4 regions of the Hydrogenophaga sp. 5NK40-0174 genome follow, and region 3 is predicted to be linked to each of the others. Evidence: predicted binding sites of a transcription regulator. Region 3 holds the regulator's gene; each other region holds the start of a gene.

Evidence for each region. Region 3 encodes sigma-54, which starts transcription at its own class of promoters, with help from an activator protein. Its sites were predicted from a motif close to TGGCANGNAANCTGCTTT; they were not measured.
Region 1: the regulator sigma-54 is predicted to act here: its motif matches at 1,772-1,789, upstream of glnK (P-II family nitrogen regulator).
Region 2: the regulator sigma-54 is predicted to act here: its motif matches at 4,793-4,810, upstream of ABWV89_RS03235 (formate/nitrite transporter family protein).
Region 4: the regulator sigma-54 is predicted to act here: its motif matches at 5,227-5,244, upstream of ABWV89_RS00215 (urease subunit gamma).

What each region holds. Positions count from the first base shown of each region.
Region 1 is NZ_BAABWG010000003.1:532,104-539,282, reverse strand. Features, by position in the region: gene ABWV89_RS12060 (ammonium transporter) at 1-1,245, opposite strand, end outside; gene glnK (P-II family nitrogen regulator) at 1,280-1,618, opposite strand; gene ABWV89_RS12050 (YifB family Mg chelatase-like AAA ATPase) at 2,012-3,643, shown strand; gene ABWV89_RS12045 (NAD(P)H-dependent flavin oxidoreductase) at 3,675-4,652, opposite strand; gene ABWV89_RS12040 (hypothetical protein) at 4,708-5,682, opposite strand; gene ABWV89_RS12035 (crotonase/enoyl-CoA hydratase family protein) at 5,944-6,768, shown strand; gene ABWV89_RS12030 (response regulator transcription factor) at 6,894-7,179, shown strand, end outside.
Region 2 is NZ_BAABWG010000001.1:698,143-705,321, reverse strand. Features, by position in the region: gene ABWV89_RS03255 (acyl-CoA carboxylase subunit beta) at 1-545, opposite strand, end outside; gene meaB (methylmalonyl Co-A mutase-associated GTPase MeaB) at 638-1,645, opposite strand; gene scpA (methylmalonyl-CoA mutase) at 1,745-3,901, opposite strand; gene ABWV89_RS03240 (GntR family transcriptional regulator) at 4,027-4,662, shown strand; gene ABWV89_RS03235 (formate/nitrite transporter family protein) at 5,047-5,859, shown strand; gene ABWV89_RS03230 (bifunctional protein-serine/threonine kinase/phosphatase) at 5,980-7,179, shown strand, end outside.
Region 3 is NZ_BAABWG010000007.1:19,427-26,605, reverse strand. Features, by position in the region: gene argS (arginine--tRNA ligase) at 1-1,362, shown strand, start outside; gene ABWV89_RS18105 (SPOR domain-containing protein) at 1,406-2,038, shown strand; gene ABWV89_RS18100 (thiol:disulfide interchange protein DsbA/DsbL) at 2,129-2,755, shown strand; gene lptA (lipopolysaccharide transport periplasmic protein LptA) at 2,903-3,535, shown strand; gene lptB (LPS export ABC transporter ATP-binding protein) at 3,577-4,326, shown strand; gene rpoN (RNA polymerase factor sigma-54) at 4,406-6,046, shown strand; gene ABWV89_RS18080 (THUMP domain-containing class I SAM-dependent RNA methyltransferase) at 6,126-7,179, shown strand, end outside.
Region 4 is NZ_BAABWG010000001.1:41,410-48,588, reverse strand. Features, by position in the region: gene ABWV89_RS00230 (VOC family protein) at 141-551, shown strand; gene ABWV89_RS00225 (response regulator) at 538-1,572, opposite strand; gene ABWV89_RS00220 (hybrid sensor histidine kinase/response regulator) at 1,586-5,131, opposite strand; gene ABWV89_RS00215 (urease subunit gamma) at 5,413-5,715, shown strand; gene ABWV89_RS00210 (hypothetical protein) at 5,734-5,907, shown strand; gene ABWV89_RS00205 (urease subunit beta) at 5,966-6,271, shown strand; gene ureC (urease subunit alpha) at 6,328-7,179, shown strand, end outside.

The DNA of each region.
Region 1 (7,179 bases), on a different contig from region 3:
AGCCTGAATCACCAGCTGCGAGCCGATAGAGAAGTCTTCGCCGCCAGTGCCGCCCAGACCAGGGGCACCAAAGACGCCCACCAGCAGCGCACCGACGATACCGCCGATGCCGTGCACGCCGAAGACGTCAAGCGAATCGTCGGCACCGAGCATCTTCTTCAGGCCGGTCACGCCCCACAGGCAGAGGAAACCAGCGATCAGGCCGATGATGATGGCACCCATGGGGCCAACGGAGCCGCAGGCAGGGGTAATGGCCACCAGACCTGCAACGGCACCGGAAGCACCGCCGAGCATCGAAGCCTTGCCCTTGAAGAGCGCTTCACCCACAGACCAGGCCAGCACAGCGGCCGCAGTGGCGAGCAGCGTGTTGATGAATGGCAGACCCACGAAGGTGTTGGCTTCCAGGTTGGAGCCGGCGTTGAAGCCGAACCAGCCCACCCACAGCAGGGATGCACCGACCATGGTCAGCGTCAGGCTGTGAGGTGCCATGGATTCGCGGCCATAGCCAATGCGCTTGCCCAGCAGGTAGGCACCGACCAGACCAGCCATCGCTGCGTTGATGTGCACAACCGTACCGCCAGCGAAGTCGAGTGCGCCCTTGTCGAGCAGGTAGCCACCGGCGCCCCACACCATGTGCGCAACAGGCAGGTAGCTGAAGGTGAACCACAGTGCACTGAACAGCAGGACGGCGCTGAACTTGATCCGCTCGGCGAAGGAGCCAACGATCAGGGCACAGGTGATGCCGGCAAAAGTGGCCTGGAACGCGATGAAGACAAACTCGGGGATCTTCACACCGTCAGTGAAGGTGTCGGCCAGTGATTCAGGTGTCACACCCATCAGGAACAACTTGTCCAGACCGGCAATGATCAGGCCTTCGCCGCCGAACGCCAGGCTGTAGCCATAGACGGCCCACAGCACGGTGATCAGGGAGAACACCATCAGCACCTGCATCAGGACAGAGAGCATGTTCTTGCTGCGGACCAGACCGCCATAGAACAGGGCCAGACCCGGCACCACCATCAGGATAACCAGGATGGTACAGACCATCATCCAGGCGGTATCGCCCTTGTCCACCGTCGGCGCCGGTGCGGCTTCTTCGGCAGCTGCAGGTGCTTCTGCAGCAACTTCAACGGCCACTTCGGTCGTTGCCGCTGGTGCGGCTTCTTCCGTGGCTTGAGCATAGGCGTTCAGGCCACCGAGTGACAGCCCCAGGCCCAGAAAGAGGGTAGCTAGAAACTTTTTCATGTTCGTGATCTTTCTCGTCGTTGGTGACAAAGGGTCAGAGGGCTTCCTTGCCGGTTTCACCGGTGCGGATGCGGACCACTTGCTCAAGATCGGCAACGAAGATCTTGCCGTCGCCGATCTTGCCGGTGCGGGCAGCGCCTTCAATGGCTTCGATCACGCGCTCGACCAGCTCGTCGGAGACGGCGGCCTCGATCTTGACCTTGGGGAGAAAGTCGACCACGTACTCGGCGCCCCGGTAGAGCTCGGTGTGGCCTTTCTGACGACCAAAGCCTTTGACTTCGGTCACCGTGATACCTTGCACGCCCATGGTGGACAGTGCTTCACGCACCTCGTCCAGCTTGAACGGCTTGATGATGGCGGATACCAGTTTCATGCTGTGTTTCCTCTTGTGGAAGGGAAGCTCGTCTGACCTCAGGGTCAGCGGCGGTTCTTGAACGCTTGGTGTCGGCCCGGGAGCCTTCACCACTTTGGATGACAACTTCTGCGCGGAGGATGAGCCACGCGTCGAATCAATCGCTTACACCCTTTAGCACGGACCGTGCCACAACCCTTTTTGATAGCAACATCCTCAAATTTGGCGAGGAAACATGCCGACATGCCGTGTTTTGAGGAGGCCTGATCGGCTGACGCATGCCAGCATCGGGCATCGGTATTCGCATCATCCGAACTCGTCAAACCGATGAATCGCACCAAGTTCGTGCAAGCGCACAGAACGGTGCATCAGAACAAATCGGTGCCGCGCGCACCAAAACAGGGAGAAGTCACCATGAGCCTGGCGCTTGTGCGCAGCCGCGCCTTGCAGGGCCTGCAAGCACGCCCCGTCCGGGTGGAGGTCCACCTGGCCAATGGTCTGCCCAGCTTCACGCTGGTGGGTCTGGCAGACACCGAGGTCAAGGAAGCCCGTGAGCGGGTGCGTTCAGCCATCGCCAACGCTGGCCTGAGCTTTCCCAGCAACAAACGCATCACGGTCAACCTGGCACCGGCCGACCTGCCCAAGGACTCTGGCCGCTTCGACCTGCCCATCGCACTGGGCATTCTGGCCGCCAGCGACCAGATTGCTGCCGCCAAACTGGAAGGCTGGGAGTTTGCTGGCGAACTCTCACTCAGTGGTGAGCTACGCCCCATTCGCGGCGCCCTCGCCATGAGTCTGGCACTGCACCAACAACAGCTTCAGCACACGGCCGATCGCACCAAGGACAACGCTGACAACGCGTGCGAGCCTGGCAGCCCGGTTCGGCTGGTCTTGCCGCCCGAGAGCGCAGCAGAAGCCGCGCTGGTCCCGGACGCCCATATTTACCGGGCACGCCACCTGCTCGACGCCGTGGCGCCATTTCTGCATACACCACAAGACGCCACGGACGGTCCCTGCGATGACCAACCGCAAGTCTCGGCGTCAGCGGACGGCTGGGGACGGTTGAGCACCCCGTCCAACCTCGGCAACCAGACTCGCTACCCCGATCTGGCCGACGTCAAAGGTCAGGCCGCCGCTCGTCGCGCCCTGGAAGTGGCCGCGGCTGGCGGCCACAGCCTGCTGATGGTCGGCCCGCCCGGTTCGGGCAAGTCCATGCTGGCTCACCGGTTTGCCGGCCTGCTGCCGCCCATGGACACTACCGAAGCCCTGGAGAGTGCAGCCGTGGCGTCTCTGGCGGGTCGCTTTGACCTGGAGTGCTGGGGACAACGCCCCACATCTGCGCCGCACCACAGTGCCTCGGCAGTGGCGCTGGTGGGTGGCGGCTCTCCTCCCCGGCCCGGCGAGATCTCCCTGGCCCATCACGGCGTGCTGTTTCTGGACGAAATGCCGGAGTTTCCCCGTGTCGCCCTCGAAGCCTTGCGCGAGCCACTGGAGACGGGACAGATCCGCATATCACGTGCTGCCTTTCAAAGCGAGTTTCCGGCAAAGTTCCAGCTGATTGCCGCCATGAATCCCTGCCCTTGCGGCTATCTCGGCCATCCGCGACGGGCCTGCCGCTGCTCGCCCGAGCAGGTGGCCCGCTATCAGGGCAAGCTCAGCGGACCGCTGCTGGATCGCATCGATCTGCATGTCGAAGTGCCCGCCCTACCACCCGAGGAGTTGCTCGAGCGCGAGGCCCCGGCGAGCGAGAGCAGTGACGATGTCAGAAGCCGCGTCCTCGCCGCACGCGAACGCGCCGACGCACGACAGGGCAAACCCAACCAGTCACTCAGCGGGCGTGAGCTTGACCAGGCCGCCGCCATCGATGACAGTGCCATCGCATTTCTGAACAAGGCGGCCACCCGGATGGGCTGGAGTGCCCGCAGCACCCACCGCAGCCTGCGCGTCGCACGCACCATCGCAGATCTGGCTGGCTGCACACAGGTGAGCGCCGAGCATGTGGCCGAAGCCATTCAGTACCGGCGAGCGCTGAAGCAGGCGCATTGATGCCTGGTGCACCGCTTGGCGCTTGCCAGACTCAGTTGCTGGCCAGTGCCTTCAGCCGTTGCTTGATGATATCGTTGGCTTCGCCCATGATGCGGGTCATCAACTCCTGCACGGTGGGCACATCCTTGATCAGGCCGGCCACCATGCCACATGACCAGGCCCCTGCGTCCATGGCGCCGGTCTGCATGATCTTCGGGTAGACACCAGCCACTTCGGGCAGGATGTCCTCGAACCTGATGCTGGCGCCCAGTTCCTTTTCCTTGGCCAGCAGGCGCTCGACCGCTGCGTTGGTGAGCACACGCTCGGTGTTGCGCAGCGGGCGCATCACCAGGCGGGTGTCGAGCTCGCTGGCGGCCACGATGGCGGCTTTCACGTTCTCATGCACCGGCGCCTCTTTCGTCGCGATGAAACGCGTGCCCATGTTCATGCCTTCTGCGCCAAGTGCCATGGCGGCCACGAGCGAGCGGCCATCGGCCATGCCGCCCGAGGCCACGAACGGGATCTTGAGTTCTTCGGCTGCACGCGGCAGCAAAATGAAGTTGGGCACATCGTCTTCACCGGGGTGACCACCACATTCGAAACCGTCGACGCTCACCGCATCGCAGCCTATCGCTTCGGCCTTGAGTGCGTGGCGCACCGAGGTGCATTTGTGGATCACCTTCACGCCCGCCTCCTTGAGCGCAGGCAGGTACTTCTGCGGGTTGTTGCCCGCCGTCTCCACCACTTTCACGCCGCCTTCGATGATGGCTTTGACGTAGCCGGGGTAGTCCGGTGGTGTGACTGATGGCAGGAAGGTCAGGTTCACGCCGAAAGGCTTGTCCGTCATCTCGCGGCAGCGCGCGATCTCGGCCGCCAGCTTCTCGGGTGAGGGCTGGGTGAGGCCGGTGATGATGCCCAGGCCGCCGGCGTTGGAAACCGCCGAAGCGAGTTCGGCCAGGCCGACGTGGTGCATGCCGCCCTGGATGATGGGGTGCTCGATGCCGAGCAGTTCGGTGATGCGGGTCTTCATGAAGGGGTTCTCCTCGAATCTTGTTGGGGGGTCGGCCTGGCCAAAGGAATAACCGTCAGATCAGGCCGAGTTCGCGGGCTTCTTGTTCGTAAGCCGCGTAGGAATGTTTGAGCGTGGCGCTGTTGAGAATCATCTCTGCCGCCAACGCCTTGGTGTCGCCATGGATCACGCGGGTGCGCACCCAGCACGACTCTGTGCGTGCGCTCTCGCTCAAGGCGATGATCTCGCGCTCCAGTTCGTAAGCCTGACCAACGAACAGCGGCCCGTTGACCAGGCGAATCTGCTGACCGGCAAACAGGCCCACGGCCGGGCCGCGACCACTGAAGCCCGCGCGCTTGATGGTGCTGCCCAGCAGCACGCTGATCATCTCCATCGGAATGATGGCTTTGCCCCAGGGGCTGCTGGCAGCGCCTTCGGGGGTGTACCAGGGCGATGGCTCGGTGATGGCCTTGAGTTTTTGTGACAGCGTGAACGGATAGTAGTCGCCCATGTGCTGATCAAAGCCCATGGTGATGGTCTCGGCTTCGGCCCCTTTCTGGCCCACCGTCAAATCGCGGTTGATGACCAGGCCTTTGTTCGGCCGCAGCTTGGCAATGCGTTGTGGAATTTCGTGCTGATCGTCACATGCGTCGCTGCCCACCGAGGCGGTGCCCTTGAGCACCGGCGTGCCGTCACGCTTCTCGGCCCAGATGTGCACGATGCGCTCGCTGCCCTTGGGTGGCTGCACGAAGGCTCGCACTTCTTCACCTTCGACCACCATGTTTTGATAGTGCGCGCTGATGCAACCGGTCTGGAACCATTCATTGCCGAACAATTGCACCATGAGCGGGTCGAACTGGCTGAAGTGGGTCGGGCCTTCGATGGGGCCGGCTTTCAGGCCCAGGTCGCCTGCCGTCTTGTCATCGTGAATGGACAGGTGGCCGTCGTAGGTCTGGTCCGCCAGCATCTGGCGCGGCTGACGCAATGGCCCGCACAAGGCTGCGGCAGGAAAATCAGGAAATGCGGTGACAGCAGATGTGGAAGTGTTCATGGGCATGTGCTTGGATTGGCGATGCAGTGCTTTTCTTCAGGTCTTCCGGCACGGCGGCGCGGGCAAGGGAAGACCTGACGGTGGCGATAGCAGGCCAGCATAGGCGGCAAGAAGCGACTGGCGCAGTCGCCTGGGAGTCAGTCGCGAGCGTGACGACGCGCCGGTTTCCAGCCCACGCAATCGCTGCGACACTCTGCATGACGAACACCACGCGTCCGCTGATCGCAGCCGAGCGTCGCAACATCACGGAGACAACCTACCATGTCACTGAACCTCACCACCACCGATCCGCTGCCACCAGAGGGCTGCATTGAAACGCAAGTGGAAGGCCATGTGCTGCTCATCGGCATCAACCGGCCGGCCAAGCGCAACGGCTGGACGCCGCAGATGTTCCGGCAACTCGGCGAAGCCTACACACGGCTCGAAGACGATCCCGAATTGCGAGTGGGTGTGCTGCACGCGTTTGGAGATCATTTCACGGCGGGCCTGGACATGCCGTCGGTGCAGGCCGCACTTGAAAAGGGCGAAAAGATCATTCCCGAAGGCATGGTCGAACCGCACGACTTTGGCAAACCGGGCTACCGTCGGCGCAGCAAACCTGTGGTGGCCGCCGTCAAGGGCATTTGCTTCACCGTCGGCATTGAACTCATGTTGGGCGCCGACATTGTGGTGGCTGGCGAGGTGTGTCGCTTCAGTCAGAAGGAAGTGGCGCGCGGCCTCATGCCCGGCGGCGGCGCCACGCTTCGCATGGCTGAACGCGCCGGCCTGGGCAACGCGATGCTGTACCTGCTCACAGGCGACGAATTCGATGCCCCCACGGCCTATCGCCTGAACTTCGTGCAGAAGCTGGTGCCCAACGACCAGGTGCTGGGTGAGGCACTGGCCATCGCCGGCCGCATTGCCGAGCAGGCGCCTCTGGCCGTGCAGGCCACGCGCCAGAACACCATCAAGGCAGTGGAAGAAGGCCCGGCCGCTGCCGTCGCCGATTTCCCCGAGATCAGCCGCCGCATCTTTGCCAGCGAAGACTGGGCCGAAGGCGTTCGCTCTTTCGTGGAAAAGCGTCAGGCAGTGTTCAAGGGGCGGTAAATCGCTGGCACCAGCGCCAAGCTGTTGGCCCGGCCCCACGCCGCCAGGCATGCATCATCCGGATTGCGCAACGCAACAACAATCAAATCGCCTGCGGCCGTGCATTCACACGCACAATGTGGGCCATGGACGCCCTGTCGCCTGACCGGCACCTTGCCGGATCCGACCATCCGCCGATCATTCTGGTGGTGGAGGACCATTCGATGCTGCGAGAGTCTCTGGCCGATCATCTGGCGCAGCGATTCCCCCATGCCAGCCTTCTTGAGGCCCGCAGCCTGAGCGAAGCCTGTCGCGTTGTCGAAAACCATCTGCCCACAGTGGTTGTGCTCGATCTGCATCTCGATGATGCCAAGGGCGTGACTGCGCTGGCCGAGATCCGGCGGCGCTGCCCTGCCAGCCGCATTGTGGTGC
Region 2 (7,179 bases), on a different contig from region 3:
AAGATGAAATCGGTCATGGCCGGTGAGTACACCGCGCCGCCCGCGCTGGGGCCCATGATCATGCTGATCTGCGGCACAACTCCGGAGGCCATGACGTTGCGCTGGAACACCTCCGCGTAGCCGCCCAGAGAGGCCACGCCCTCCTGAATGCGAGCACCACCGGAGTCGTTCAGGCCGATGACGGGTGCGCCCACCTTCATGGCCTGGTCCATCACCTTGCAGATCTTTTCGGCATGGGCCTCGGACAGGGCGCCACCGAAGACGGTGAAGTCCTGGCTGAAGACGAAGACCAGGCGGCCGTTGATCATGCCGTAGCCGGTCACCACGCCGTCGCCCGGGATCTTGTTCTCGGCCATGCCGAAATCGGTGCAGCGGTGCTCGACGAACATGTCCCACTCTTCGAAGCTGCCCTCGTCCAGCAGCAGCTCAAGGCGCTCACGGGCGGTAAGCTTGCCCTTCTTGTGTTGCGCTTCGATGCGGCGCTCACCACCGCCCAGTCGGGCTGCGGCGCGCTTTTTCTCGAGTTGTTCCAGGATGTCTTGCATGTTGTGCTCTCCAGATGGATGCGAGGCTTGAAATGCCGTTGGGTTGATCGTGTTGGATGTATGGAGTGGAGCGACCGGGCGGTATGCCCTGATCAGTCAAACAGCTCCAGCAGCTGCCGCGCCGCAGTGGACGCCGGCATGTGGCCGTCAATGACGGCCTGTGAAACGTTGGCCAGCTGGGAGCGCACTTGCGGGTGCTCTCGAAAGCGTGCCTTGAGGCCCGCCTCGATGCGTTCCCACATCCAGGCTTTGGCTTGTTGTTGTCGCCGGCTGGCCACTCGGCCGTTGGCGGTTTGCAGTTGTTTGAAGTTGGAAACAGCGTCCCAGAAGCTGCCCACACCGTCACCGCGCAGTGCGCTGATCTGGATGACTTGCGGGTGCCAGATCTTCTCGTCGTGATGAATGTGGTCAGGGTTGCCGTGCAATCCAAGGAGCCGCACCGACGAAGTGATCTGCGCACGCGCACGCGTCGCGGCATCCGGGTCGATATCGGCCTTGTTGATGACGACCAGGTCGGCCAGTTCCATTACGCCTTTTTTGATCGCCTGCAGGTCGTCGCCGGCATTGGGCAGTTGCAGCAGGCAGAACATGTCGGTCATGCCATGCACGGCCGTCTCGCTCTGGCCCACACCCACGGTCTCGACGATGACGACGTCATAGCCTGCCGCCTCGCACACCAGCATGGCTTCGCGCGTTTTCTCGGCCACGCCACCGAGCGTGCCGCTGCTGGGGCTGGGGCGTATATAGGCCTCGGCCTTGACGGAGAGCTGCTCCATGCGGGTCTTGTCACCCAGAATGGAGCCGCCCGAGACCGACGAGGTCGGGTCGACGGCAAGCACTGCCACGCGATGCCCTTGCCCGATCAGGTGCAGGCCAAGCGCTTCGATGAAGGTGCTCTTGCCCACGCCTGGTACACCGCTGATCCCCAGGCGCAGACTGTTGCCCGTGTGTGGCAGCAATGCCGTGAGCAACTCGTCGCCCTGGGCCCGGTGGTCAGCACGGGTGGATTCCAGCAGCGTGATGGCCTTGGCCATGGCACGGCGCTGCACGGCTGCGTTGCCATGAAGAATCCCGTCCAGATAAGTGCTTGATGTGGTCATACCCAGCATGTCAACAACCCAGGACACCGCGGAACTGGCTCTGCCAGGCCGCTGGTGCCGCCCCCTTGAGGGGGTGGCGCGCCGCGCCGCGGGGGTGAATCAAGAGATGGCCTTTTTGATCTGCTCGAGCACGTCCTTGGCACTCGCCGGAATCGGTGTACCCGGACCGTAGACGCCTTTGACCCCTGCTTCGTACAGAAAGTCGTAGTCCTGACGCGGCACCACTCCGCCGACAAACACGATGATGTCGTCAGCACCTTGCTTCTTGAGCTCGGCGATGATGGCCGGCACCAGTGTCTTGTGGCCTGCCGCCAGCGTGGACACGCCGACTGCATGCACATCGTTCTCGATGGCCTGCCGCGCGCATTCTTCGGGCGTCTGGAACAGAGGGCCCATGTCGACGTCGAAACCGAGGTCTGCGTAGGCCGTGGCCACCACTTTGGCACCTCGGTCGTGACCATCCTGGCCGAGCTTGGCGATCATCACGCGCGGGCGACGGCCCTGGGCGTCAGCGAAATCGGCGATTTCCTTCTTGAGTTGTTCCCAGCCTTCGGCGGAGTCGTAAGCGGCAGCGTACACACCAGTCACCTTTTGCGTATCGGCGCGGTGGCGCCCGAAGACCTTTTCCAGCGCGTCGGAGATTTCGCCCACAGTCGCGCGCAGGCGCGTGGCTTTGATGGAGAGGTCAAGCAAGTTGCCCTCGCCTGATTCTGCTGCTGCGGTCAGCGCTTCCAGCGCCGCCGCGACTGCCGCGTCGTCACGATCGGCACGCAGCTTCTGGAGCCGGGCGATCTGCGAATCGCGCACCTTGACGTTGTCGACCTCCAGGATCTCGACCGGGTCTTCCTTGGCCAGCTTGTATTTGTTGACGCCCACAATGACGTCCTTGCCGGAGTCGATCCGTGCCTGTTTCTCTGCGGCACTGGCTTCGATCTTCAGCTTGGCCCAGCCGCTGTCCACGGCCTTGGTCATGCCGCCCATGGACTCGACCTCTTCAATGATGGCCCACGCCTTGTCGGCCATGTCCTGGGTCAGCTTCTCCATCATGTAGGAGCCAGCCCAGGGGTCCACCACATTGGTGATGTGGGTCTCTTCCTGAATGATGAGCTGCGTGTTGCGGGCAATGCGGGCCGAGAACTCGGTGGGCAACGCAATGGCTTCGTCAAACGAGTTGGTGTGCAGCGACTGGGTGCCACCGAACACGGCAGCCATGGCCTCGATGGTGGTGCGCACCACATTGTTGTATGGGTCTTGCTCGGTGAGTGACCAGCCTGAGGTCTGGCTGTGCGTGCGAAGCATCATGCTCTTGGGGTTCTTTGCGTCAAAGCCCTTCATGATGCGTGCCCACAGCAGACGGCCGGCGCGCATCTTGGCGATCTCCAGATAGAAGTTCATGCCCACCGCCCAGAAGAAGGAAAGCCGCGGCGCAAAGGCGTCCACGTCCAGCCCCTTGGCCATGGCAGTCTTCACATACTCCTTGCCGTCAGCCAGGGTGAAAGCCAGCTCCAGCGCCTGATTGGCGCCGGCTTCCTGCATGTGATAGCCCGAGATGGAGATCGAGTTGAACTTGGGCATGTTCTGCGCCGTGTACTCGATGATGTCGCCGATGATCTTCATCGACGGCTCCGGCGGGTAGATATAGGTGTTGCGGACCATGAACTCCTTGAGGATGTCGTTCTGGATGGTCCCCGAGAGCTTGTCCTGCGTCACGCCCTGCTCTTCAGCAGCAATCACGTAGCCAGCCAGCACCGGCAGCACGGCACCGTTCATGGTCATGGAGACCGAAATCTTGTCGAGCGGGATGCCATCGAACAGGACTTTCATGTCCTCGACACTGTCGATGGCCACGCCTGCCTTGCCCACGTCGCCCGTGACACGCGGGTGGTCACTGTCGTAACCACGGTGGGTGGCCAGATCGAATGCCACCGACACGCCCTGCCCGCCCGCTGCCAGCGCTTTGCGATAAAAGGCGTTGGACTCTTCGGCAGTGGAAAAACCGGCGTATTGGCGAATCGTCCAGGGCCGAACCGAGTACATGGTGGCCTGTGGGCCACGGACAAACGGCTCCATGCCCGGCAATGTATTGGCATAAGGCAGGCCGCTGAGATCATCCGCGGTGTACAGAGGCTTGACGGTGATGCCTTCAGGGGTTTGCCAGTTCAGGGCGTCAACGTCTCCACCCGGTGCAGACTTCTGGGCCAGCTTGGTCCAGGCTTCCATGGATGGCGGATTGAATTCGGTGGGCTTTTGGCTCATGGCGAATAGGTGTGCAAGTGCAACAAATAAGGACTGTTCATTTTACGTCATTCATAATTATTGATGCAAAATATTCAGGGTCGCTTACAATCAGACTCCACTCTCCCGATCCCTACCCCGTCTGCATGTCCGCTGTGTCCCTTGCCCCCCGCGCCCTTTATCAGGAAGTTGCTGAGCTGCTCCGGCAGCGCATCTTCAAGCGCGAGCTTCAGCCAGGGAGCTGGATTGACGAGCTCAAGATCGCCGAGGAATACGGTATCAGCCGCACGCCGCTGAGGGAAGCCCTGAAGGTCCTGGCCGCCGAGGGGCTTGTCACCATGAAGGTCCGCCGCGGCGCCTATGTCACAGAAGTCTCGGAGAAGGACCTGGCCGACGTCTATCACCTCCTCAGCCTGCTGGAGTCTGATGCGGCGGGCGTGGTGGCCTCCCGGGCGGACGACGCTCAGCTCAAGGAGCTGCAGGACATGCACGAGGATCTGGCCGCTGCGGTAGACGACCGAGAGCGCTTCTTTGCCATCAACGAGCAGTTTCACCTCAGACTGCTGGAAATGGCGGACAACCGCTGGCGCCAGCAAATGGTGGCGGACCTGCGAAAGGTGATGAAGCTCAACCGTCACCACTCCCTCTTCAAGACAGGCCGCCTGCACGACTCCCTGAAAGAGCACGCGGCCATCATGGCAGCCATTGCGGGGCGCGACAGCACACTGGCTGCGCAACGCATGCGTGAGCACTTCACCAACGGCCTGGAAGCCGCAGCCTGAGCCCACTTGCCGGGCATGCTCCGGCCCCTTCGATATTGCGCCGCACCAAAAAGGCACTGCGCGCCTTTTGGCTCATCTCCTCAGGTACCAATTCGGTGCATTTCCTTCAAGCGGCAGCCGACTTTTCGCCTGGCACGCGATCTGCTTGGAACTGATTGTCAGCAACGGTCCAATGGCGGACAGGTGCTGATGCAGCAGTCCCGCATTCACCGCTGCATTTAAGGACAACGGCGTCCCTGCTCTTCGATGGCCTTCGAGCCCACTCAAGAGATGGGGCCGCCGTTTCTTTTTTGTTTGAACCGAGGGAACGCTGTGATGTGCTCCGCCAAAAGCGGACCGCAACCAACGGACCGGCTATCAACCCAGCAATGAAGGAAACGCACCATGGCATACCTAGCACCAGCGGAATTCGTGACCAAAATGGTCGACGCAGGCGAGTCCAAGCTCATGATGTCGACGCGCGACACACTCATCCGTGCCTACATGGCAGGCGCGATTCTCGCCCTCGCCGCCGCTTTTGCCGTCACCATTGCCGTCAACACCGGCAACTTCCTGATCGGCGCCCTTCTGTTCCCGGTCGGCTTCTGCATGCTGTACCTGCTCGGATTTGACCTGCTGACCGGTGTGTTCACGCTGGCACCGCTCGCTGTGTTGGACAAACGCCCGGGCGCCACCTGGAGCAGCGTCATGCGCAACTGGTCGCTGGTCTTCATCGGCAACTTTGCCGGCGCCATGACCACGGCCGTCTTCATGGCGATCATTTTCACCAACGGCTTCAGCGAGGCCCCCAATGCGGTCGGCATGAAGATCGGCACCATCGGTGAATCACGAACGGTTGGCTACGCCGAACACGGATTTGCCGGCATGCTGACCCTGTTTGTCCGGGCTGTGATGTGCAACTGGATGGTGTCCACCGGTGTGGTGGCAGCCATGATGTCCACTTCCGTCTCGGGTAAGGTGATCGCCATGTGGATGCCGATTCTGGTGTTCTTCTACCTTGGCTTCGAACATTCCATCGTGAACATGTTCCTGTTCCCGTCCGGCCTGATGCTTGGCGGCCATTTCACCGTGATGGACTATCTCTTCTGGAACGAAATCCCGACGGTGCTGGGCAACCTGGTTGGTGGACTGACCTTCGTCGGGGCCACCCTGTACTCCACCCATTACAAAACCGCACCCAAGCGCGCCGTCGCCTGATTCGGTCTGAGCATCTGCCTGGCCTCGAAGCCGGGCGCATGCCCCACCAGGGGTCGTGAAAGGGTCACCCCGGTCACGACCCCTGTTCTATTTCCGCCCAATTGGTTCGCGTGATTACCCATGAACAACCAGCACAAACTGAGGGTCAGGGTTGGCCAGTATTCAGACAAGGGACGCAAGCTCCAGAACCAGGATTTCCACGGTCTGTGTGTGCCCGATGACCCACAGCTGACATCCAAAGGGATCGCCATCGCCATCGCCGATGGCATCAGCTCAAGCAAAGTCAGTCACGTCGCCGCCGAATCTGCCGTTGCCAGCTTTCTGGCCGACTACTACTGCACATCCGAAGCCTGGAGTGTCAAGCGCTCGGCCGAAAGGGTCATCTCTGCTGCCAACTCCTGGCTGCACTCGCAGACACAGCAAAGTCAGTACCGCTTCGACAAGGACCGTGGCTATGTTTGCACTCTCAGCGTGATGGTGCTGCGCCAGAACACAGCACACCTGTTCCATGTGGGCGACTCACGCATTTACAAGCTGCACGAGCGCAGCCTGGAACAGCTGACCGACGACCACCGCGTCTGGCTTGGTGGAGACCAAAGCTATCTGGCGCGCGCCATGGGGGCCCATTCACAACTCGAAATCGACCATCGCCAGGTCGACATGGCCACGGGCGATGTCTTTGTCCTGGCCACTGATGGTGTCTACGAACATGTCGACGCCAAGCTCATCCATGAGGCCATTGCCTCGCACCCGGAGGATCTGGATGCCGCAGCAAAGCACGTGGTCGAGCAGGCGTATGCGCAGGGCAGCGAGGACAACCTGACCATCCAGATCGTCGCGGTAGAGGCCGCCCCCGGTGCCGGCGATCTCGGCTCACGCCCGCCCGAGGCCATGCTGGCGATGCCTCCCACCCTGCAGCCGCGCATGCGCTTCGAGGGCTACACCATTGTTCGGCAACTTCACCAGACGCACCGCAGTCAGCTGTTTCTCGCCACCGATGACGAGACTGGTGTGAAAGTGGTCATCAAGGTGCCCTCAACCGAAATGAAAGACAAGGCGGCAGAGCTCGAGCACCTGCAAATGGAGGAATGGATCGCCCGCAGGGTGGACAACCTGCACCTGCTCAAACCTCACACCAGCGGCCGTGAGCGCAAGCACCTGTTTGTGGCCATGGAATACATCGAAGGCCAGACGCTTGAGCAGTGGATGACTGACCACCCGGCACCGTCGCTCGAAGAGGTCCGAAGCATCATCGAGCAGACCGGCAAGGGATTGCAGGCGTTGCACCGCATGGAAATGATCCACCAGGACATACGCCCG
Region 3 (7,179 bases):
CTGCACGATGCAGCCGGCTTTGGTGTGCAGCCCTCCAATGGTCACCGCGTGATGGTGGAGTTTGTCTCGGCCAACCCGACCGGCCCCCTTCACGTGGGCCATGGGCGCCAGGCCGCACTGGGCGATGCCATCTGCAACCTGTACGAAACACAGGGCTGGAACGTTTTCCGCGAGTTCTACTACAACGACGCGGGTGTGCAGATCCAGACCCTGGCCAACAGCGTGCAGCTGCGCGTCAAAGGCTTCAAGCCCGGTGACGCTGACTGGCCCGAGGCTGCGTACAACGGCGACTACATCCAGGACATTGCCAACGACTACATGGCCAAGAAGACGGTGCACTCCGATGACCGTGAGTTCACCGCCAGCGGTGACCCGGATGCGCTGGATGACATCCGGATGTTTGCCGTCGCCTATCTGCGCCACGAGCAAGACCTTGACCTCAAGGCCTTCTCCGTCCAGTTCGACAACTACTATCTCGAATCCAGCCTCTACACCAGCGGCAAGGTCGATGCGGCCGTGCAAAAGCTGCGCGATGCCGGTAAGACCTACGAAGAAGAGGGCGCTCTCTGGCTCAAGACCACGGACTACGGTGACGACAAGGACCGGGTCATGCGCAAGGGCGATGGCTCCTACACCTATTTCGTGCCCGACGTGGCGTACCACATCGCCAAATGGGAGCGTGGCTACGAGAAGGCCATCAACATCCAGGGCACCGACCACCACGGCACCATTGCACGCGTGCGCGCTGGTTTGCAAGCAGCCGGTGTGGGTATCGCTCAAGGCTACCCGGACTACGTGCTTCACACCATGGTGCGCGTGATGCGCGGTGGCGAAGAAGTCAAGATCAGCAAACGTGCGGGCAGCTATGTCACCCTGCGAGACCTGATCGAGTGGACCAGCAAGGATGCCGTGCGCTTCTTCCTGCTCTCGCGCAAGCCCGATACTGAATACACCTTCGATGTCGATCTGGCTGTTCAGAAGAACAACGACAACCCGGTCTACTACGTTCAGTACGCACACGCCCGCATCTGCTCGGTGCTGGCGGGTTGGGGCGGTGATGCCGCCACCCTCACGACCGTGGACCTGTCGCCGCTGGACACCCCGGCTGCGCAAGCCCTGATGCTGCAGCTGGCCAAGTACCCCGACATGCTCGCCGGTGCTGCACGTGACTTTGCGCCACACGACGTGACGTTCTACTTGCGTGACCTCGCCGCAGCCTATCACTCCTACTACGACGCCGAACGCATCCTGGTGGAGGACGAAGCGATCAAGCTGGCCCGACTGGCACTGGTCGCGGCCACCGCGCAGGTGTTGCACAATGGTCTGGCTGTGCTGGGCGTGAGTGCGCCCGAGAAAATGTAAGGCAACCCGCTGTCGATAGCGGCTGTCCAACCTGAGCACCAACATGACACCACTTTCATCTTCTTCTGCCTCTGCCCGCCACCAACGCGGCGGAACCCTGCTGGGTTTCGTGATCGGCGTCGTGGTGGGGCTGGCCATCGCACTTGTGGTCGCGGTGTACGTCACGCGCGTGCCCATTCCGTTCGTCGAACGGTCCCTGTCCCGGACCGCCGAACAGGATGCGCAAGAGGCTGAGCGCAACAAGGGCTGGAACCCCAACTCGGTCCTGGGCGGCCAGGAAACCACAGTGGCCCCGCCACCCGAGCCGCCTGCACAGCCTGGCGTCACCGCACAGCCCGAGAGTGGCAATGCGACAGAAGGTGACCCTCTGGGTGACTTCGTCCGCTCGCGAACGGCCTCTACCAGCCCTTCGGCAGACGGGCTGGTCAACCAGAGCGATCCGTACACCTACTTTGTCCAGGCCGGCGCTTTCAGCTCGGCGGGCGACGCTGAAAACCAGCGTGCCCGTCTGGGCATGATGGGCATGGTCGCTGGCGTATCCGAGCGCAGCCAGGATGGCCGGACCGTCTACCGCGTCCGCATCGGGCCGTTCGAGGAGAAGTCCATGGCAGATGCCACCCGCGAGCAGCTGGTGGTCAATGGCGTGGACGCCGTTCTCGTGCGACTGCGCCGCTGAAGGCGTGATGGGCCGCGGGCAAGTTGAGAGGAACTTTGCCAGGCCACAAGAGACCAACGAATTTTTGATCAGGATCGAGAGGAGCCGAGCATGCAGCGTCGTTTGTTTTCCCAGTCACTGGTGAGTGCAGCCGTTCTGGGGTCAGGTCTGGCGAATGCGCAGGCACAGGTGTTCACGCCAGGCAAGCACTACCGGGTGCTGAAGGACCCGGTGCTGACAGACGTGCCCACGGGAAAAATCGAGGTGCTCGAATTCTTCTCTTACGGATGCCCCCACTGCTTCAACTTCGAGCCGCCCATGGAAAAGTGGAAGGCCGAGCAGAAAGATGACATCGTGGTCCGCCGTGTGCATGTGGCTTTCAACGCGCGCTTTGTGCCGTTGCAGCAGTTGTACTACTCGCTGGAAGCGATGGACCTGGTGGAGAAGTTGCACTACAAGTTCTTCCAGGCATGGCACACCGAGAAAAAGCGACTGGGCGATGCCAACAGCATTGCTGACTGGGTCGCGAGCCAGGGTGTGGATCGCGCCAAGTTCGTGGCGGTCTACAACTCTTTCGGCGTGGCAGGCAAGGCCAAGCGAGCCGTGCAGGTTCAGGACGCCTATCAGGTCGAAGGCACGCCTGCTGTGACGGTGGCGGGCCGCTTCTACATTCCCGGTCAAGGACCTCGCACCTTGCAAGTGGCGTCCCAGCTGATTGATGAAGTCCGCAAGGGCTGAGATCTGATCTTCAAACCATTGGCTGACGAGCAATGGGCTGCCTTCGGGCGGCCCTTGTCACTTTTTTATGGTGTGATTGCCAAGTCACCCCCCGCATACCAGCGATAAATCGCTACAATGAATGCAAGTTTCGTGCCCTGTACTGCCATGACGCCTGTAACATTTCCCACATCTCTGATCCGCTCGACCCTTCTGGTTGGTGTTGCCCTGCTCGCCAATGGTGTTGCGCTGGCTGAAAAAGCCGACAAGGACAAGCCCATGAACATTGAAGCTGACGCGCTGCGCTATGACGACGCCCGCCAGACCAGCATCTTCAGCGGCAAGGTCCTGATCACCAAAGGCACGATCACCATGCGCGGAGACTCCCTGCGGGTTCGTCAGGACGATCAGGGCAACCAGCGAGGCGTGCTGGTGGGCAAGGGAAGCAATCCGGGCTTCTTCCGCCAGAAGCGCGAAGGCTTGGATGAGTACATTGAAGGGGAAGGCAACAAGATCGTCTACGACAGCCAGAAGCAGACGGTGACTTTCACCGGGCAGGCTGTGCTGCGCCGCTTCCGCGGTGCTCAGCTCAATGACGAGAGTGCGGGCAATGAAATTGTCTACAACAGTGAGACAGAGGTGTTCACTGTCAAGGGTGGCAAGGGTGCCCAGACGGAGAGCAACCCGAGCGGCCGTGTTCGGGCCATGCTCACCCCCATTCCTCAGGACAAGACCAGCGAGCCATCGGCTCCGCCGGCGCAGCTCAAGTCTTCCGAGAAGCTCAACGAGAAGACTCCGTGAGCGAAAGCGACGCATTGCTCGAGCCGGCATCGCCGCCGGCCATGGCTGTCGAGAGTCGTCTGGACGTTCGGGGCCTGAAAAAATCCTATGGCAGCCGAAAGGTCGTCAAGGATGTCTCACTCTCGGTTGACAAGGGTGAGGTCGTGGGATTGCTCGGACCAAACGGTGCAGGCAAGACCACCTCTTTTTACATGATCGTCGGATTGCTGCGCGCTGACGGCGGCGAAATCACCCTGGATGGAAAGCGCATCGAACGCTTGCCTATCCACCGACGGGCTCGCCTCGGGTTGGGCTACCTGCCGCAGGAAGCATCCATCTTTCGCAAACTCACCGTCGAGCAAAATGTCCGCGCGGTTCTGGAGTTGCAGGTGGATGTGGCCGGACAACCCTTGTCCGAGCTGGAAATCAATGCCCGGCTGGACCAGTTGCTCAAGGATTTGAGGGTGGACCACTTGCGCGCTTCCCCGGCCCCAGCGCTCTCCGGCGGGGAGCGCCGCCGCGTCGAGATCGCGCGAGCCCTGGCCACCAGTCCACGGTTCATCTTGCTCGACGAGCCTTTTGCCGGTATCGATCCCATCGCCGTGATCGAGATCCAGCAAATCATCAGCTTCCTCAAGTCGCGTGGCATCGGTGTCCTGATCACGGACCACAACGTGCGAGAGACGCTTGGCATTTGTGATCACGCCTACATCATCTCGGATGGTCAGGTCCTTGCCAGCGGGACAACGCAGGAAATTGTGGACAACGCAGATGTTCGCCGGGTGTACCTGGGCGAGCACTTCAGGATGTAGGCATGGGTGCGGGTGTGCAAGCTCAACGACAACGGTTGTACGCTGGCGATGGTCTGCGCGTGCGGCTGGTGTGGGGCTCATGAAGCAAGGCCTTTCGCTACGCGTCTCCCAGCATCTGGCGCTGACCCCTCAACTGCAGCAGTCGATCCGGCTGTTGCAGTTGTCTACGCTGGAGATGGCGCAGGAAGTCGAGCAAATGCTCGACGAGAACCCCTTTCTCGAGCGCGCCGACGACGCGGCCGAACGAGAGGAGTTCGGGCTCGATCAGTCGGATGCGCAGGTGAGCTCAGGAGAGCAGGCCGTCGAAATCGACGCCGCCCAGAGCACTGAGACCGATGCCGGTCCTTCTGCAACAAAGGATGGCACATCCACTTCTGACACTGCACAAGAGGCGCGCGAGGAAGCTGCGGAATTGCGTGCCGATGGTGACGCGCCCGTGGAGGAGAGCTGGGAAGGGGATGGCAGCGTCGACGTGGCGCCCGATGACGGCGAGTGGGGGGGGGATGCGCCAGCGCGCAACGCCGGAAGCGGCGATGGGGGGGATGAGGTCTCCGCCATGGATCTGGCCAGCGCCCACGAGACCCTGTATGACTTCCTGCACCAGCAAGCCCGCTGCATGCGTCTGAGTGACGACGATCAGGCCGCGCTGTATTTCCTGATTGAGTCGCTCAACGACGACGGCTATCTTGAAGATGACCTCATGTCGCTGGCGCTCGATTGGTGGCGCCTCAAACACGGTGCGGGCGAGCCCCCTCCAGGTGTGGAGCAGCTGGAGGAGGCTGAAGAGCAGCTGCGCACGGCCCTGGCCTGGTTGCAGCATCTCGAGCCGGCAGGCGTGGGTGCTCGCGATCTGAGCGAGTGTCTGCGGCTGCAGATCATGGAATTGCGCAATACGCCCGAGGCCCAGGCAGCCTTGCAGCTTTGCGACCAGCCGCTGGAGCTGGTCGCCAAGCGGGACGTCAAACGGCTGAGCGCCCAGTGTTCCCTGCCAGCAGAACTGGTGAAGTCTGCCCTGGCACTGATTGCCGGCCTGGAGCCCAAGCCCGGACGGCGTTTCGTCAACGTCGATCAGATGGTGGTCGTGCCGGACGTGATCGTCAGTCGGTCGGGGCGTGGCTTCAAGGTGCAGCTCAACCCTGATGTGATGCCCAAGGTGCGGGTTCAGGATGCCTATGCGGGCGCCATGAGACAGAGCCGCGGCGGCACAAAAGACGCCAATGCCGACAGTGGGGGCTATGCCGCCATGCAACAGCGGTTGCAGGAAGCACGGTGGTTCCTCAAGAACATCCAGCAGCGCTTTGACACCATCTTGCGTGTCTCAACCGCCATTGTCGAGCGGCAGCGCAATTTCTTCATGCACGGCGAGCTGGCCATGCGCCCTCTGGTCTTGCGCGAGATCGCTGACGAGCTGGGCTTGCATGAGTCCACCATCAGCCGTGTGACCACGGCCAAGTACATGGCCACGCCATTCGGCACCTATGAGCTCAAGTACTTCTTTGGCTCTTCCCTGGGAACGGAAACGGGAGGCAACGCGTCCAGCACAGCGGTGCGAGCGCTGCTCAAGCAATTCATCGCCTCCGAAGAACCCAGCAAGCCGTTGTCCGACAATCAGCTTTCTGCCATGCTGCGCGAGCAGGGTATTGAGTGTGCGCGCCGAACCGTGGCCAAATACCGGGAATCGTTGCGGATCGCTCCGGCCAATCTACGCAAGGCGCTTTGAGCTCCGCCTTCTGAACCGGACCCTATGGCTCCCAGGTCGCGGGTGAACGCGACTTGTCTTGAACAGTCAAATCCATCGCATGAATCAGTTGGACATCTTTCTGCCCTGCGCGGCCGGCGTCGAAGCATTTCTTGAAGCCGAGGTCCGCCGGCTCGTCGGAGCAGACGAGCCGGTTCGCGCGGTCCGTGCTGGCGTGCAGGTGCGCACGTCGTGGCGCAATGCCATGCTGCTCAATCTTCACAGCCGCCTGGCTCAGCGCGTGCTGGTTCGCCTGTGGAACGGGCGCTACCGGCAAGAAGAGGACCTGTACGACGCCGCCTCCAGCGTCGCCTGGGAGATCTGGTTCGACCCTGATCAAACACTCAAGGTTGAGATCACGGCGCAGCACAGCCCGCTCAAGAGCCTGAACTTTGCCGCACTGAAGATCAAGGATGCCGTCTGTGACCGGTTTCGCGCCAAGCGCGGCGAACGACCCAGCGTGGACACAAGGTGGCCGGATGTGCGGGTGTTCGCCCACCTGACGGCTGACGAGCTGACGCTCTATATCGACACCACGGGCGAGCCCTTGTTCAAGCGGGGCTGGCGAGAAGACAAGGGCGATGCGCCGCTGAAGGAAACCCTGGCCGCAGCCATGATCGCTGCGACGGGGTGGGACGACCAGGCCCGTGCGGCCGAGTCGGTGGACGACATCCCTCCGCTGTACGACCCTTGTTGCGGCAGCGGCACGGTGGTCATTGAAGCGGCGCAAATGGCTTTGAACATTGCGCCAGGCCTGCAGCGGCGATTCGCTTTTGAAAAACTGATCCCTTGCCAACAGCACGTGTGGCAGTCGCTCAAGGACCAGGCAGCAAAAGCGCGAAGGCAATGGCCGGACGGGCATTCGCCTATCGTGTTTGGCAGCGATGTGGCTTTCCGTATGGTCGACTTTGCACAGCGCAATGCTGAGCGTGCGGGCGTGGCATTTGCCGTGCAACTGCGCGGAGGCGATGCACTGGAACGCCGTCCCCCTACCGAGACTCCCGGTGTGTTGCTGCTCAATCCGCCCTATGGCGAACGCATTGCGGCCGCCGGTGCCGCCGGTCAGGATGCCCGAACCAGAGCCTCTACACGCGCCGCAGGCGGCAGGGCGCCGA
Region 4 (7,179 bases), on a different contig from region 3:
GTCGAATCGGCAACGCCGGTCACCAATGCGCCATCGCGGGACGAGCAAGCGAACTAGGATGCTCAGGACCAAACAGAGGCAGAGGCGGGTGGTCGCCACCCTTTGGCCTCCCGCCGCTCGAAACCACCAGAGGAGACAACATGAGCCTGCACATCACCAAAAGCGCCATTGATCTGGGCATCGTGACCACCAACGGCGACCCGATGCTCGCCTTCTACCGGGACACCCTCGGACTTTCCTATGCCGGCCACAACCCCATGCCCGGTGGCAACGGCACGATGCACCGAATGATGTGCGGTGACACCATGATCAAGCTGGTGGTTCTGCCTGAAACCAAAGCTCAAGCGGCACCCGGCGGCATCGGTGGCGCGACGGGCTACCGATACTGGACGATCACGGTCGGCAACCTCAGCGAAGCCCTGACCGCTTGCGAAGCGGCGGGAGCCAGGATCGTGGTGAAGGAGCGCGAAATTGCGCCAGGCGTTCGCATCGGCATTGTGGCCGACCCGGATGGCAACTGGGTGGAACTGCTGGGTCTCAGCGCTGGTTGAGCACGCCGACCCGACTCATGGCCATGCGCGCCGCCGAGGTGCGCGTGTCCGCCCCCATCTTGGCGAACACCTTTTCCAGCTGTTTCTTCACTGTGCCGGCGCTGGAGCCAAGGATGTCGCCAATGTCCCGGTTGGTCTTGCCCTTGACCACCCAGTAAAGCACCTCGGCTTCGCGCGCAGTCAGGCCGAAGGTCTCGGCCAGCGCGTCGGTGGCGCCCTGTTCGGAGCTTTCCTGCATCACCACCAGCCAGTCACGGGCGTCCTCTTCGTCGCCTATCTGACGGTGAACCGTCAAACTGAGTTCGCCCGAGCCATGCCGAAGAACAAGACGCGGCAAATCGACCGTTTCTTCTTGGGCCTGGCGCTCACAGCGCTGCAACCAGGCCAGCACCTCTTCCGGCACAAACGCCTGCGGCACATCCGGCCCACCGTATCGGACCAGCAACTCACGCGCCAGAGAGGTTTGCCACAACAGCCGGCCATCGCTGACGCGGACCGTGATACTGGCGTACCCGAATGCATCGAGCGCATTGCGGGTCTGGCTTTGCTCAGCCTCGACCGCCTGCGCCTGGCGCGCCGTGCGCAAGTGAACACCCATGCGCGCCATCACTTCACGCGGCTTGACAGGCTTGGTCACATAGTCTGATCCGCCCGCATCCAGCGCCGTCACCAGGTGCTCGGTCTCGGTCAACCCTGTCATGAAAATGATGGGCACATGCCGGGTGCGCTCATCGGCCTTGAGCCGACGCGCCACCTCAAAACCGTCCATCCCCGGCATCATGGCGTCGAGCAGCACCACATCGGGCAATGCCTGCTGGGCACGTTTGATGGCTGACGCGCCATCCAGCGCCACCAGCACCGTGTAACCGGCCTCGTCCAGTGCATCGTGAAGCGGCGCAATGTTGTCCGGCATGTCGTCCACCAACAGCACAACAAGGCCGTCGTCCCGGTGCAATGGCAACGGAACGATGCTCTCAGGGAGGTCAGAAAAAGCAGATGAGGAAGCGTCTGTGGCGGACATGGTGGCCCCGACTTTACTCTGACTCTGCCAAGTCACTTGACGCGGCAGCGTCGCCATTGGCCCCCAGCTGAATCAAGCGTCGCTCCATGGCTTCGAAGCGAAACTCCCGTGCCAGCGCCTTCATCTCTTTGGCAAAAGCGTCTTGCCCGGGGTGGGCCGGCAACCAGGCATCGAACCACTGCACGATGCCCTTGTAGTAGCCCAGGCGCACCAATTCCAGAAGCGGCGTCAGTTCCGTGCCAACCAACTCTGGCCTTGACACAGAGAGCGGCCCCTTTTGGGCCTCAGACTGAACCCGATCCCGATGCGGGGGCAAGTCTGCTTTGTCCACCCACTTCAACGCCAAGCGTTGCCCCAGCCACTGCAGAAGATCATGCCGGCGCACCGGTTTGACCAGAAAATCCTCCGCCGGCAAGTCCAGTTCGTTGTCCAACCCCTTGTCAAAAGCATTGGCAGAGACAATCGCTTGCGGCACTTTGCCCCAGCCCGATTGACGCAGGCGCTTGAGTGTCTCCCACCCGTCGATGCCAGGCATGGCCAGGTCCATGAAGATGGCGTGGGGCCCCGCAGCCCCGCCTGGCACTTCGCCCTGCAGCAGGGCCAGCGCGTCCAAACCGCTGTGAGCACGCAAGACTCTGAAGCCCAGGGGTTCAAGCCATTGGGCCAGCAGCTCCCGGTCCGTGGCCTCGTTGTCCACCACCAGCACAGTGCGCCGCGCACCTTCGTAGCCCACGTGATCCGGTTCCTTTTTGCGCATCGTTGGTTCAACGCCGTGAACTTCGGGCATGAACAGCCGCACAGTGAAGACGGTGCCTTCTCCCAGCTCGCTGCTCACCTTCATCTCGCCACCCATGAGATCCGTCAGCATTCGAGCAATGGTCAGCCCCAGGCCGCTTCCACTGGTGCCGCCGGCCACGTCCACAGTGCCGTGCGATGCCGCTGTCTCGCCGCGAGAGAATGGCTCAAAGACGCGCTCCAGTTCCTGATCAGACATGCCGGGGCCCGTATCGCGCACCTCGAATACCGCCATTTCACGGGCATGGCTCACCGTCAGACGCACTTCACCTTCACGGGTGAACTTCACCGCATTGCCCAGCAAGTTGATCAGGATCTGGCGCAAGCGCTTTTCATCCGCCCGCACCACCTCAGGCAAGCGGTCGCTGCGCTCAAACACAAAGCGCAAGCCCTTGGCAGCCGCCTGCAACTCAAACATGCTGGCCATTTCCTGCACCAGCTCCGCAAAGGCCACCGGCTTGGATTCCAACGCCAGCTTGCCCGACTCGATCCGGGCCACGTCAAGCGTTCCTTCAATCAGAGACAGCAAATGCTCGCCACCCCGGTTGATCACACGAATGGCTTGCGCACGGTGCGGTGGCAAGGAAGCATCCTCCTGCAATAGCTGCGCATAGCCCAGGATGCTGTTGAGTGGCGTGCGCAATTCATGACTGATGGTGCTGATGTAACGCGTCTTGGCCTGGTTGGCCTGCTCAGCCGCCCGGCGCGCATGCTGCAAGGCTTCGTCAGTGCGTTGGTGAGACTCGATCTCCTGCATGAGCAAATGCGTTTGCCGATTTGACTCCTCTTGCGCCACCTGCCGGCTGCGATGCGCCAGCACCAGCCACCAGGCCACAATGCCCGTGATCAGCAACAGCACCAGGTACACCCGCACAAAACCCGTTCGCAGCGCAGCGTCCAGCAGGTTGCTGTCGGCGGCAAAGGCCACAGACTGATCCAGCCTGTGCGCTTGCTGCTTGTAGAGCAAGCCCAGAACAGCGGCCAGTACCGGCGCCATGACCAGCATGATCAACAGGTAGTGCGCAAGCCCTGCCTCCAGGTGCCGCCACAGGCGTTGCGGGGAGATGGCCCTGAGTACACTCAGCCACTGCACCGAAAGCTGCGCATGTGGCTTGCACATGTCGCCGCAGCGCGCATCCAGCGTACAGCAAAGAGAGCAGATGCTGCCCTTGTATGCGGGGCAATGCGCCATATCCGGCGCCTCGTACTCGCGCTCGCAAATCACGCATTTCTGCAGCTTCAGGCGCTGGTACGCGCCTTCGCCCGTCGAAGATGAACTCTCCTTGTCCAGTCGGCGCGCCAGGTAGTAGCGACCACCCGTGAGCCAGGCCAGCAGTGGCGACACCACCAGCGCCGTCACCATGGCGATCACAGCCGAGAAGGCCTCGCTGGCGGGGCCCAGAATGCCGAGGTAAGCCAGAATGGACAGCGTTGACGCCAGAGCCATTGCGCCCACACCGACCGGGTTGATGTCGTAGAGGTAAGCGCGTTTGAATTCGATGCCCTGAGGCGACCAGCCAAGCGGCTTGTTGATGACCAGATCGGCGACCACCGCCATGATCCACGCGATGGCGATGTTGGAGTACAGGCCGAGCACCTCGCCCAACGCATGGAACACGTTCATCTCCATCAGCATGAACGCGATGGCCGTGTTGAACACCACCCACACCACCCGGCCAGGGTGGCTGTGCGTCAGGCGCGAGAAAAAGTTGCTCCATGCCAGCGACCCTGCGTAGGCATTGGTTACATTGATCTTCAGCTGCGACAACACGACAAATGCCGCCGTCACCGCCACCGCCCAACCGTAATGCGGGAACACATACTCGTAGGCGGCCAAGTACATCTGGTTGGGGTCCACCGCGCGGTCCACCGGCACCATGTGGCTGATGGCCAGATAGGCCAGCAGCGCGCCACCCAGCATTTTCATCACCCCCAACACCACCCAGCCCGGCCCCCCGGCCAGCACCGCCGCCCACCAGCGCCACCGCTTGCCCGGTTCGGGCTGCGGAGTGAATCGCAAGTAGTCCGCCTGTTCGCCCATCTGCGTGATCAAGGCTATGCCCACCGTCAGAGCCGCACCAAACAGGTGCCATTGAAATGCACCACCTTGGCCATCCGCACCGGCGTAGTGCACGACCTGTTCAAAAGCCTCGGGCTCCATGGCCAGCACGGCCACGAATGGCACCACCATCAAGGTCAGCCACAAAGGCTGGGACCACATCTGAAAACGACTGATCGCAGACACGCCATGGGTCACCAACGGAATCACGACGAGAGCGCAAATCAGATACCCCCACACAGGCGGGATATCCAGCGCCAGCTCCAGCGCATAGGCCATCACGGCGGCCTCCAGCGCGAAGAAGATAAATGTGAAGGTGGCGTAGATCAGCGAGGTGATGGTCGAGCCGATGTAGCCGAACCCTGCCCCGCGGGTGAGCAAGTCCATGTCCACGCCATAGCGGGCCGCGTAGATGCTGATGGGCAGGCCGGCCATGAAGATGATCAGGCCGGTGGCGAGAATGGCCCAGAACGCGTTGATGAAGCCGTATTGCACCAGTAAGGTGGCCCCCACCGCCTCCAGAATCAGGAACGATGCAGCGCCAAACGCCGTGTTGGCCACCCGCCATTCGCTCCATTGGCGAAATCGCTGGGGCGTGTAGCGCAGCGCGTAGTCCTCCATGGTTTCGCTCGCGACCCAAGAGTTGTAGTCGCGACGAACCTTGATGATGCGCTGAGGGGCCGTCGATGTAGTATTTGCTGCCACCCCGGAAGTACCGGCGTCTACGGCAGATGGCGTATTGGTCTCCACGCAGGACTGATCGCAGAATCTGTGCCAGGCAAACCGCTGCAATGGTGAGAGGGCACGCAACTTGCAAAACGGCAACTGCGCCCGATCATCGCCCGGTAACGGTCCATGCCTGCTGCAATCTGCTGCCTAGATCGCGTTGGCTACCGGCCCCAAGAGACTCAAACACACGTGCCAGGACATCTATTTGACCAGTTGAAGAGACAGCCTGCGCCACAACACCAGAAGCGAAGCAAACCATGGAACTGACTCCGCGTGAAAAAGACAAGCTGCTGATCTTCACTGCAGCGCTGCTGGCCGAACGCCGCAAGGCCCGCGGGCTCAAACTCAACTACCCCGAAGCCGTTGCCCTGATCACCGCCGCCGTGATGGAAGGTGCGCGCGACGGCAAGAGCGTGGCCGAGCTCATGAGCGAAGGGCAAAAAGTCCTGACGCGCGCGGATGTGATGGACGGCATCGCGGAAATGATCCCTGACATTCAGGTCGAAGCCACCTTCCCCGACGGCACCAAGCTGGTGACCGTGCACCAACCGATTCCCTGACCCTTGAGGACACCCACCATGACAACCACAAAGACACTGTTGACCTGCGCCGCTTCCGCTGCTCTCGCGACGCCATCCTTTGCCCACGACGGCCACGGCCTGATGGGCACGCATTGGCATGCCACAGACGTCATTGGTTTTGTGATCGCCATTGCCATCGGCGCCATCGCCATCTGGACATCGCGCAAGTAAGGCGCTTCGCTCCCCTACACCGCTTACCGCTCACACCTCACCGCAGGAGGCCAGCACCATGATTCCAGGAGAGATCCTGCCCGCAGAAGGCGACCACCCGCTCAACCCTGGTCGACGCACCGTGTCGATGGTGGTGAAGAACACGGCCGACCGCCCTGTTCAGGTTGGCTCGCACTATCACTTTGCCGAAACGAATGGCGCCCTCGATTTCGACCGTGACGCGGCCAAAGGCATGCGTCTGAACATCGCCTCCGGTACGGCCGTGCGATTCGAGCCCGGCCAGCAACGCACCGTTGAACTCGTCGACTACGCCGGCGACCGCCAGATTTTTGGATTTCAGGGGAAAGTTCAAGGCAGCCTCTGAACTGAGCCGCGCCCTCCCCCCACCGCACACAACGCCAGCGCAAGGAAGCAACGCCCATGGCACACATCAGCAAGAGCGCCTATACCGACATGTTCGGCCCCACCGTCGGTGACCGCATTCGCCTGGCCGACACCAGCCTGCTCATCGAAGTCGAAAAGGACTACACCCTGGCCGCGGGCGGCTACGGAGAGGAGGTCAAGTTCGGCGGCGGCAAGACCATTCGCGACGGCATGGCGCAAAGCCAGCGCACCCGCGCCGAAGGCGCCATGGACACGGTGCTCACCAACGCCCTGATCGTCGACCACACCGGCATCGTCAAGGCCGACATCGGCATCAAGAACGGCCTCATTGCTGCCATCGGCAAAGCGGGCAACCCCGACACCATGCCCGGTGTCGACATCATCATCGGCCCCGGCACCGAAATCATCGCTTGCGAAGGCGCCATCGTCACCGCTGGCGGCATCGACTCCCACATTCACTTCATCTGCCCCCAGCAGGTGGACGAAGCACTGACCTCGGGCGTCACCACCATGCTCGGCGGCGGCACCGGTCCGGCCACCGGCACCTTCGCCACCACCTGCACTCCCGGCCCCTGGCACATTGAACGCATGTTGCAAGCTTCCGACGGCTTGCCCATGAACCTGGGCTACCTGGGCAAAGGCAACGCCAGCCGCCCAGACCCTTTGCGCGAGCAAATCGATGCCGGCGCCATTGGCCTGAAGCTGCACGAAGACTGGGGCACCACGCCCTCCGCGATCGACAACTGCTTGTCCGTCGCCGAGGAAACCGACACGCAGGTCGCCATCCACTCGGACACGCTCAACGAGTCCGGCTTTGTGGAAAACACCATCGCCGCGACCAAGGGCCGCACACTCTGCGCCTTCCACACCGAAGGTGCCGGCGGCGGC